DNA from 3 places in the Halobacillus sp. Marseille-Q1614 genome. Region 1 is predicted to be linked to each of the others. Evidence: a T-box and tRNA genes for the amino acid it is inferred to sense, from the RefSeq annotation. Region 1 holds a T-box; the other regions hold tRNA genes.
What was found. A T-box is a leader RNA that pairs with one kind of tRNA and senses whether it is charged. The one in region 1 lies ahead of tyrS (tyrosine--tRNA ligase), so its partner is inferred to be a tRNA-Tyr.

Region 1 (3,255 bases):
CCATTGAATATTTCTGTTTCTCATGAAAATATCCTCCTCACACATCGTTTTGGTGGAGCTTTTATATTTTGGCACTTTCCTAATGGAATATGAGTGTTAATCGTTGCCAGACTTTAATAACAAAGCTATATCAATATTTAATGTTGATTTTAAAAAGGAAACCTGCTCGATTTCCGCGGAGAACGGTCAAGCCTCCTTGCTCGTGACCCTGGGTTACAGGCCGCCGTTTTTTAAGCAGGAGTCTCGCAGAACCTCTTGCTTTCTGGATAATATCTACAATGGCGTTTAACAAAAAAGAACCGTGACACCCAGCCACGGTTCTTCTCACAATTAGGAAGTGTAGCGAATGAGGAAGTATTTCTTCTTCCCTCTTCGAATGATTGTAAATCTGTCTTCTATCCTGTCTTCTGCCGTAATTGTATGCTGAAGATCTTGATTTCTTTCCCCATTGATATAAACGGCCCCATTTTTAATATCTTCTCTCGCTTGACGTTTGGATGATGAAATTCCTGCCTGTACAAGCAATTCAATTAAGGATGCTTCTTTTTCTTCAGTTTCAAAAGCCGGAACATCTTTAAACCCTTGTTCTATTTCTTCACCTGTCAAAGCTTTAATGTCACCGCTAAACAGTGCTTCTGTAATGCGCTGCGCCTGCTTAAGGGCTTCTTCATCGTGGACAAGCTTTGTCATTTCCTCGGCAAGACGCTTTTGAGCTGCTCTCTTTTCAGGCTGAGTCTCTACTTCTTTTTCAAGTTCAGCGATTTCCTCATGGGAAAGGAAAGTGAAGTATCTTAAAAACTTCACGACATCGCGGTCATCGGCGTTAATCCAGAATTGGTAAAATTCATAAGGAGAAGTCTGTTCCGGATCCAGCCAGATCGCTCCTCCTGCTGTTTTCCCAAATTTGGAGCCGTCCGCTTTTGTAATTAAAGGCATTGTTAAACCGTAAGCTTCCGTTTCTTTTTCACCGGCAGCTGAACGGCGGATAAGTTCAAGTCCAGCTGTAATATTTCCCCACTGGTCGCTTCCACCGATCTGAAGAGTACAGTCTTCTTTATCATTCAATTTCTTAAAGTCTAATGACTGCAGGATCATGTAAGAAAACTCAGTGAAGCTAATGCCGCTTTCGATCCTGGACTCCACTGAGTCTTTTGCCAGCATGTAATTTATCCCAAAGTGCTTTCCTGTGTCGCGGAGAAAATCAATAATGGTCATTTCTGAAAGCCACTCATGATTGTTACGGGCAACCGCCGCATTCGTTCCCTCGTCGAAATTAAGCAGTTTAGCCAATTGGTTTTTAATACTTTCACTGTATCCTAAAACAACTTCTGCTGAATTCAACTGCCTTTCTGTAGAACGTCCGCTTGGATCACCAATCATTCCTGTTCCGCCGCCAACTAAAGCGATTGGACGGTGACCAGCTAATTGAAACCTTTTCAGCATAAGGATCGGCAGCAGGTGCCCAATATGAAGACTGCTTCCTGTCGGGTCGAACCCGCAGTATAACGTCACTTGCTTTTCATTTAAATGCTTTCTTAATCCTTCTTCATCTGTTACTTGATTAATGAGTCCTCGTTTTTCTAAATCCTGTAGAATATCCATACCTCGTTCACTCCTTTTTATGATCACAAAAAGACCCCATCCCTGGAAAAGGGACGAGGTCTTGTCGCGGTACCACCCTAATTGCACATATTATGTGCCACTCTCTTTAATAACGGCTCATCACCGTCTTCTGATTCACACCAGAAGATGCTCCCGACCGTAATTCAAAAATTATTTTGTGCTAACTTCCACCCGCCGTTAGCTCTCTTAAGAACAGGGAATAATTTTCTACTTCAATCGTTCATAGCTCGCTCATTTAACTGTAATCCAATTTATAGCATAATCAAAACAGGAAATCAACTATTTTTTCTATCGATTTATGTCTGTTAATGTCCGCTTATGTTATAATATTATGTGGAATTTAGGAGGTTTTCTTATGTCGAAAAAGCCAAATAATAAAATAAATTGGAAGGCCATTAAGGCGAAAACTACTACCTTATGGGGAGAAACGTTGAGAAAATCCCGATCCTTATGGGAAAGATCAAGGCCTTTAGTGAAGTCTTTATGGGGAAAAACTCAGTCCCTATGGGGAAACGGCACGATCCAGAAAAATTTCAGAATTGGATACGATGTTGTTTGGAACGTCATTTTATTTTTTATTTTAATCGGAATCATAGGTTTATTTTTTGCCGGCGGTGTAGGAGCGGGTTATTTCGCTTCACTTGTTAAAGACCAGCCTGCACAAAGCCCGGAAGAAATTCAGTCAGAAATTTATAATTATGAAGAAACATCACAAGTATATTTCGCCGGGGAAGAATTACTCGGTGAAGTACGCACAGACCTTTACCGTGATGAAATCTCACTTGATCAAGTGGATAAAAACTTAAAGAATGCGGTCATCGCTACAGAAGATGAGTATTTTGAAACCCACGATGGTGTCGTCCCAAAAGCCGTATTGCGGGCGATCGTTCAAGAGGCTACGAACTCTGCTGTTAAAACGGGAGGAAGTACATTAACTCAGCAGGTCGTTAAAAACCAGATACTCACAAATGAAGTCTCTTTTGAACGAAAAGCAAAAGAAATACTTATTGCTATGCGTATCGAAAAGTTTTTTGAAAAAGAAGAAATACTTGAAGCTTACTTAAACATTGTGCCATTTGGCAGAAATGCAAATGGAGATAACATAGCAGGTGTAAAAACAGCAGCTGAAGGAATCTTTGGTGTCGGTCCTGATGAACTTTCAATTGCCCAGGCTGCTTTTATAGCTGGTTTACCCCAGAATCCATTCAGCTATACACCTTTTCTAAACAATGGAGAAGTTAAGTCTGATGAAAACCTCCAAGCCGGCATTGAGCGAATGCACGAAGTTTTAAGCCGTATGTACAGCGCTGGATATATCTCTAAAGAAGAATACGATAAAGCAATGAAATTTGACTTGAAAGAAAACCTTCGGGAACCTTCCTCAAGAGCTAGAGAAAAATATCCATTCTTAGTAACAGAAGCCAACAAGCGGGCTAAAGATAAGATGGTTGCATATTTAGCTGAAAAAAATGGAGATTCATTAAAAGATATCCGCGGGGATGAAGAGCTTAAAGCTGAGTATGAAACGCTTGCTGAACGCGAACTGAGCTCAGGCGGATATAAGATTCATACGACCATTGATAAAGAAGTATATGAAGTTATGCAGAAAATAAAAGACAACTATACGAACTA
Region 2 (3,255 bases), 1.4 Mb from region 1:
CCCCCCTTGAGATGAGATTTCCCCTAACAATAAGTTAGTAAGATTCCTCAGAGACGATGAGGTCGATAGGTCCGAGGTGGACGCGTGGTGACACGTGGAGCTGACGGATACTAATCAATCGATGACTTAACTTTAAAAGAAAAGCGAAAACGCTTAGGCGTTGCCGCTAGACATTCCTTGGTTTGATTCCATCAGTCTTATCCAGTTTTGAGGGTTTACTAAAAAGTTTTAAAATAACCCTTGATATTTTCTCAAAAGGACAATATAATATATCTTGTCCCTAAAAAAGAAACAGATCAATAGATCTGGTGACGATAGCGAAGAGGTCACACCTGTTCCCATGCCGAACACAGTAGTTAAGCTCTTCAGCGCCGATGGTAGTCGGGTATACCCCCGTGAGAGTAGGACGTCGCCAGGTTGATATTATTCCACAGTAGCTCAGTGGTAGAGCAATCGGCTGTTAACCGATCGGTCGTAGGTTCGAATCCTACCTGTGGAGCCATTACGGAGAGCTGTCCGAGCTGGCCGAAGGAGCACGATTGGAATTCGTGTAAACCGTTCACGCGGTTTCGAGGGTTCGAATCCCTCGCTCTCCGCCATTAACATCATAACGTTTGGCCCGTTGGTCAAGTGGTTAAGACACCGCCCTTTCACGGCGGTAACACGGGTTCGAATCCCGTACGGGTCACCACTTCCTGGAGGATTAGCTCAGCTGGGAGAGCACTTGCCTTACAAGCAAGGGGTCGCAGGTTCGAGCCCTGCATCCTCCACCATTGAAAATCTAATGGGAATATAATTTCCCACAATATCGCGGGGTAGAGCAGTTCGGTAGCTCGTCGGGCTCATAACCCGGAGGTCGCAGGTTCAAATCCTGCCCCCGCAACCAAATTATTTATATTGGTCCGGTAGTTCAGTTGGTTAGAATGCCTGCCTGTCACGCAGGAGGTCGCGGGTTCGAGTCCCGTCCGGACCGCCACTGATTACATTATTATACATAAGCTAGTTCAATATTTGAAAATGATAAACTATCATTTGTCTGGCTCGGTAGCTCAGTCGGTAGAGCAACGGACTGAAAATCCGTGTGTCGGCGGTTCGATTCCGTCCCGAGCCACCATTTTTTGACTAGCCGGCCTAGCTCAATTGGTAGAGCAACTGACTTGTAATCAGTAGGTTGGGGGTTCAAGTCCTCTGGCCGGCACCACTTTTAACGTGGAGGGATAGCGAAGTTGGCCAAACGCGGCGGACTGTAAATCCGCTCCCATCGGGTTCGTAGGTTCGAGTCCTACTCCCTCCACCATTTTAATTTTATTATTCAAATAGGGGTATAGTTTAATGGTAAAACTACGGTCTCCAAAACCGTCAATGTGGGTTCGATTCCTACTACCCCTGCTTTCATTATGGCGGTTGTGGCGAAGTGGTTAACGCACCGGATTGTGGTTCCGGCATTCGTGGGTTCGATTCCCATCAGCCGCCCCATTTTTTTATCTAAAAATGTTGGGCCATAGCCAAGCGGTAAGGCAACGGTTTTTGGTACCGTCATGCGCTGGTTCGAATCCAGCTGGCCCAGCCATTATGCGAGAGTAGTTCAGTGGTAGAACACCACCTTGCCAAGGTGGGGGTCGCGGGTTCGAATCCCGTCTCTCGCTCTTGAAAAGCTTCATAATTGCTACATCGAAGAATATAATATATTATTCAATTAGTGGCGGCATAGCCAAGCGGTAAGGCAGAGGACTGCAACTCCTTTATCACCGGTTCGATTCCGGTTGCCGCCTCCAATATGCCGGTGTGGCGGAATTGGCAGACGCGCACGACTCAAAATCGTGTTCCTCACGGAGTGTCGGTTCGACCCCGACCACCGGTACTTAAACGAAAATTATAATAAAAAAACCTAGACGTTTCTATTTTGTAGAAGCGTCTTTTTGTTTTATAAAATAATCATCAAGAGTCCAAAGCGCTCACTGTTACTTTGTATTACCACCTTTATTCGTAAAAGCTTTAAAGCACTACAAATACAACTAAGGGCGCAGGTCATATTAGTTTAATTCTCGACAATTTCCTTCTTGATACTAGTGGTATGTAATCATTTTTTATAAAAAGAAAGATAATCAGTTTTACCTGAGGTTTCAAGGGAAAACAATTTACGGCTGGCAAGTGAGTTAACTTTTGAGAGCGCTTACAAAAATGAGGAGGATACCAAATGAAATTAAAGTCTCTTGTTGCAGCCCTGGTGATTGCTTTAGTAAGTACGTTTGTTCTTGCCCCTGTTAACACGATGGCTGCCTCTCCATCTACCACAGGATCAAAGCTGCTTAAGAACATGAAGGTCACAGGTGATCTTGAAGATGGCAGAACTTTTAAAGGAATGGTTACCGTTGATAACCTTTCTTATGATGAAGAAGAAGGGTTATTAATGAGCGGAGTTGTTAAAGGTGAGGCTGTCTCAGCAGATGGTACCACCACTGATGTAAAAGAAACCTTCGAAAGCGTACCTGCCACTTTAACTGAAGATATGAGCGGTGATACTATGCAAGCTGCTGCTCTAGCACAAGAAGAATGTGACCTCTTAAATCTTGATCTGGGCCCTATTTTCCTCGATTTACTTGGCCTGCAACTTGACCTGTCAGAAATCAATCTAGACCTTACAGCTGTTCCGGGGCCTGGGAACCTTCTTGGAAACCTGTTATGTGCCGTTGCTGGTCTTCTTGATGGTAATGGTTTTCTAACCGGTCTTTTTGATGAAGTATCCGGGCTGTTAAATTCATTATTAGATCAGATTAATTCATTGTTAGGATAAGTGTTTGCCCTGCCAGCCAAGCTGTTTAAAGTCTTTGTTAAAAGCTCAACTAAACCTATTTAAGCTCCACTATACCTTAGAGGTATCTCATTCTAATTCCACTGATTTCAGAGTTGTATCCACTATAAATTTTTAGTAAATTGATCTATTTTCAGCTGTGTATAACAATATTGGTGAACGATTACTTAAAGCTTTCAACGCGATGTTGAAGGCTTTTTGTATTAGTAATTTACTGGTAATCCTCTATTATATGGTAAGCGCTTAAGTAAGTGGTAATAGCCTATCTTTCCTGCTTATGATTATCAGCCTATTAAAGGTTGAAGAGCTTTTCCTGTTATGATAATCTAAGCACTGGTTAGTATTTTTCAGAATAATCTAACAAATTTCCAAGGAGTGGAAAAATGGAGTTTTTAATGGAATTACTGGGGCAGATTAACAGTTATCTCTCCACATACTTAACA
Region 3 (3,255 bases), 2.3 Mb from region 1:
ACAGGTAGGCGAGGAGAGAATCCTAAGGTGAGCGGGAGAACTCTCGTTAAGGAACTCGGCAAAATGACCCCGTAACTTCGGGAGAAGGGGTGCTCCTCTGCCGAGGAGCCGCAGTGAAAAGGCCCAAGCGACTGTTTACCAAAAACACAGGTCTCTGCGAAGCCGTAAGGCGAAGTATAGGGGCTGACACCTGCCCGGTGCTGGAAGGTTAAGGGGATGCGTTAGCTTTTAGCGAAGCGTTGAACCGAAGCCCCAGTAAACGGCGGCCGTAACTATAACGGTCCTAAGGTAGCGAAATTCCTTGTCGGGTAAGTTCCGACCCGCACGAAAGGTGCAACGACTTGGGCACTGTCTCAACGAGAGACCCGGTGAAATTATACTATGCGTGAAGATGCGCATTACCCGCGACAGGACGGAAAGACCCCGTGGAGCTTTACTGTAGCCTGATATTGAATGTTGGTACAGCTTGTACAGGATAGGTGGGAGCCTGAGAAGCCGGAGCGCTAGCTTCGGTGGAGGCGCTGGTGGGATACCACCCTGGCTGTACGGACATTCTAACCCAGGACCGTGATCCGGTCCGGAGACAGTGTCAGGTGGGCAGTTTGACTGGGGCGGTCGCCTCCCAAAGAGTAACGGAGGCGCCCAAAGGTTCCCTCAGAATGGTTGGAAATCATTCGCAGAGTGTAAAGGCACAAGGGAGCTTGACTGCGAGACCTACAAGTCGAGCAGGGACGAAAGTCGGGCTTAGTGATCCGGCGGTACCGTATGGAAGGGCCGTCGCTCAACGGATAAAAGCTACCCCGGGGATAACAGGCTTATCTCCCCCAAGAGTCCACATCGACGGGGAGGTTTGGCACCTCGATGTCGGCTCATCGCATCCTGGGGCTGTAGTCGGTCCCAAGGGTTGGGCTGTTCGCCCATTAAAGCGGTACGCGAGCTGGGTTCAGAACGTCGTGAGACAGTTCGGTCCCTATCCGTCGTGGGCGTTGGAAATCTGAAAGGAGCTGTCCTTAGTACGAGAGGACCGGGATGGACACACCGCTGGTGTACCAGTTGTTCCGCCAGGAGCATCGCTGGGTAGCTACGTGTGGACGGGATAAGTGCTGAAAGCATCTAAGCATGAAGCCCCCCTTGAGATGAGATTTCCCCTAACAATAAGTTAGTAAGATTCCTCAGAGACGATGAGGTCGATAGGTCCGAGGTGGACGCGTGGTGACACGTGGAGCTGACGGATACTAATCAATCGATGACTTAACTTTAAAAGAAAAGCGAAAACGCCTAGGCGTTGCAGCTACAAATTATGACGGTTTGATTCCAATCAGTCTTATCCAGTTTTGAGGGTTTACCTCCATATAATAGATGAGGTGGCGATAGCGAAGAGGTCACACCTGTTCCCATGCCGAACACAGCAGTTAAGCTCTTCAGCGCCGATGGTAGTCGGGTATATCCCCGTGAGAGTAGGACGCTGCCTCATTAATAAGCTTCACTATTCCACAGTAGCTCAGTGGTAGAGCAATCGGCTGTTAACCGATCGGTCGTAGGTTCGAATCCTACCTGTGGAGCCACTTGCTTCCATAGCTCAGTGGTAGAGCACTTCCATGGTAAGGAAGGGGTCGCCGGTTCAAATCCGGCTGGAAGCTCTGAAGAAGAACATTTTTTTGGCCCGTTGGTCAAGCGGTTAAGACACCGCCCTTTCACGGCGGTAACACGGGTTCGAATCCCGTACGGGTCACCATTTGGAGGATTAGCTCAGCTGGGAGAGCACTTGCCTTACAAGCAAGGGGTCGCAGGTTCGAGCCCTGCATCCTCCACCATTTAGCCGGCCTAGCTCAATTGGTAGAGCAACTGACTTGTAATCAGTAGGTTGGGGGTTCAAGTCCTCTGGCCGGCACCATTGATTCCATTTTTGAATAGTGGAGGGATAGCGAAGTTGGCCAAACGCGGCGGACTGTAAATCCGCTCCCATCGGGTTCGTAGGTTCGAGTCCTACTCCCTCCACCATTTTATTTAAAAAGATGGAATAAATAAGTTGGATATGGTAATAATACTTAATGTCATCAATGGGCCATAGCCAAGCGGTAAGGCAACGGTTTTTGGTACCGTCATGCGCTGGTTCGAATCCAGCTGGCCCAGCCATTTTTTCAACTTACATCTAGCTTAAATAAGAGCTAGGTATTTTCTTGTGTTTAAATGATTTTTAATTTATGAAAACCACTTATTATTAAGGGCCATTAGCTCAGTTGGTAGAGCAAGCCAACCACATGAGTAAGCTTCCTGCAGGCTTGCGAGGAGTGCGGCATCACTGAATAAGCTTGCAACACGACGAGCATCGTCACTCAACAAACTTACGAGAACTTATTTTAATTACGAGCCATTAGCTCAGTTGGTAGAGCATCTGACTTTTAATCAGAGGGTCGGAGGTTCGAGCCCTCCATGGCTCACTTTTAATTTTCATCCGCACCTGAGTGCGGGAGTAGTTCAGTGGTAGAACACCACCTTGCCAAGGTGGGGGTCGCGGGTTCGAATCCCGTCTCCCGCTCCATTGTTCGGGGCCTTAGCTCAGCTGGGAGAGCGCCTGCTTTGCACGCAGGAGGTCAGCGGTTCGATCCCGCTAGGCTCCACCATACATAATCAGAATTACATCATTAGGCTGTCATCATTGAGATGTCAGCCTTTTTTTGTTAAGCAGTTTTTCTTAAGACAGCAGGAATAAAAAGGGGTGTTCCTATGAAAAAAGCTGTTTTTATCGACCGTGACGGTACACTTGGGGGAAGCAGCCAAATTGAATACCCAGGAAGCTTTACATTATATCCTGAAGTAAGAGAGCATCTCGAACTTTTAAAAAAGAACGGGTTTCTCGTATTTTCTTTTACCAATCAACCAGGGATCTCTAAAGGTAAATCAACAGAAAAGGCATTTAAATAGGAATTGCTGGGGTTTGGAATGGATAGTGTGCAGAAAGCCTAAAACCGGCATGATCGAGCAAGCCTGTAAAGATAATGAATTTAATCTCCAGGAAAGATGGGTGATTGGAGGTCGAATGAAGGACATACAGGCAGCCGAACAGGCTGGCACTAAAAGTACTAGTCTTAACAGGGGCAGGAAGTGAAGGTGCCGATTTCATAGAAAGACTCCGGAAATATTTCAAAAAATGATGATAGCTGATAGTCTGAACCATGCTATAAAAAAGGTGATTTCTCATTTATAACGTATATATATACACAATTTTGTCTAGTTGAGTCATTGGTATGAAAA

Region 2: it has a tRNA-Tyr gene. The T-box ahead of tyrS (tyrosine--tRNA ligase) is inferred to sense a tRNA for this amino acid. The anticodon was not compared.
Region 3: it has a tRNA-Tyr gene. The T-box ahead of tyrS (tyrosine--tRNA ligase) is inferred to sense a tRNA for this amino acid. The anticodon was not compared.

Annotation. Positions count from the first base shown of each region.
Region 1 is NZ_CADDWH010000001.1:703,090-706,344, reverse strand. Features, by position in the region: gene HUS26_RS03465 (hypothetical protein) at 1-24, opposite strand, end outside; gene tyrS (tyrosine--tRNA ligase) at 331-1,602, opposite strand; T-box leader at 1,649-1,856, opposite strand; gene HUS26_RS03455 (transglycosylase domain-containing protein) at 1,979-3,255, shown strand, end outside.
Region 2 is NZ_CADDWH010000001.1:2,076,093-2,079,347, reverse strand. Features, by position in the region: rRNA gene HUS26_RS10550 (23S ribosomal RNA) at 1-134, shown strand, start outside; rRNA gene rrf (5S ribosomal RNA) at 305-418, shown strand; tRNA gene HUS26_RS10540 (tRNA-Asn) at 428-502, shown strand; tRNA gene HUS26_RS10535 (tRNA-Ser) at 507-599, shown strand; tRNA gene HUS26_RS10530 (tRNA-Glu) at 617-691, shown strand; tRNA gene HUS26_RS10525 (tRNA-Val) at 698-773, shown strand; tRNA gene HUS26_RS10520 (tRNA-Met) at 810-886, shown strand; tRNA gene HUS26_RS10515 (tRNA-Asp) at 900-976, shown strand; tRNA gene HUS26_RS10510 (tRNA-Phe) at 1,039-1,114, shown strand; tRNA gene HUS26_RS10505 (tRNA-Thr) at 1,126-1,201, shown strand; tRNA gene HUS26_RS10500 (tRNA-Tyr) at 1,212-1,297, shown strand; tRNA gene HUS26_RS10495 (tRNA-Trp) at 1,319-1,389, shown strand; tRNA gene HUS26_RS10490 (tRNA-His) at 1,401-1,476, shown strand; tRNA gene HUS26_RS10485 (tRNA-Gln) at 1,496-1,570, shown strand; tRNA gene HUS26_RS10480 (tRNA-Gly) at 1,575-1,646, shown strand; tRNA gene HUS26_RS10475 (tRNA-Cys) at 1,702-1,775, shown strand; tRNA gene HUS26_RS10470 (tRNA-Leu) at 1,780-1,861, shown strand; gene HUS26_RS10465 (hypothetical protein) at 2,198-2,794, shown strand; gene HUS26_RS10460 (sodium:alanine symporter family protein) at 3,196-3,255, shown strand, end outside.
Region 3 is NZ_CADDWH010000001.1:3,040,385-3,043,639, reverse strand. Features, by position in the region: rRNA gene HUS26_RS15210 (23S ribosomal RNA) at 1-1,259, shown strand, start outside; rRNA gene rrf (5S ribosomal RNA) at 1,361-1,474, shown strand; tRNA gene HUS26_RS15200 (tRNA-Asn) at 1,491-1,565, shown strand; tRNA gene HUS26_RS15195 (tRNA-Thr) at 1,569-1,640, shown strand; tRNA gene HUS26_RS15190 (tRNA-Glu) at 1,661-1,735, shown strand; tRNA gene HUS26_RS15185 (tRNA-Val) at 1,739-1,814, shown strand; tRNA gene HUS26_RS15180 (tRNA-Thr) at 1,819-1,894, shown strand; tRNA gene HUS26_RS15175 (tRNA-Tyr) at 1,916-2,001, shown strand; tRNA gene HUS26_RS15170 (tRNA-Gln) at 2,062-2,136, shown strand; tRNA gene HUS26_RS15165 (tRNA-Lys) at 2,369-2,441, shown strand; tRNA gene HUS26_RS15160 (tRNA-Gly) at 2,468-2,542, shown strand; tRNA gene HUS26_RS15155 (tRNA-Ala) at 2,549-2,624, shown strand; gene HUS26_RS15150 (hypothetical protein) at 2,728-2,925, shown strand; gene HUS26_RS20295 (HAD hydrolase-like protein) at 2,939-3,109, shown strand.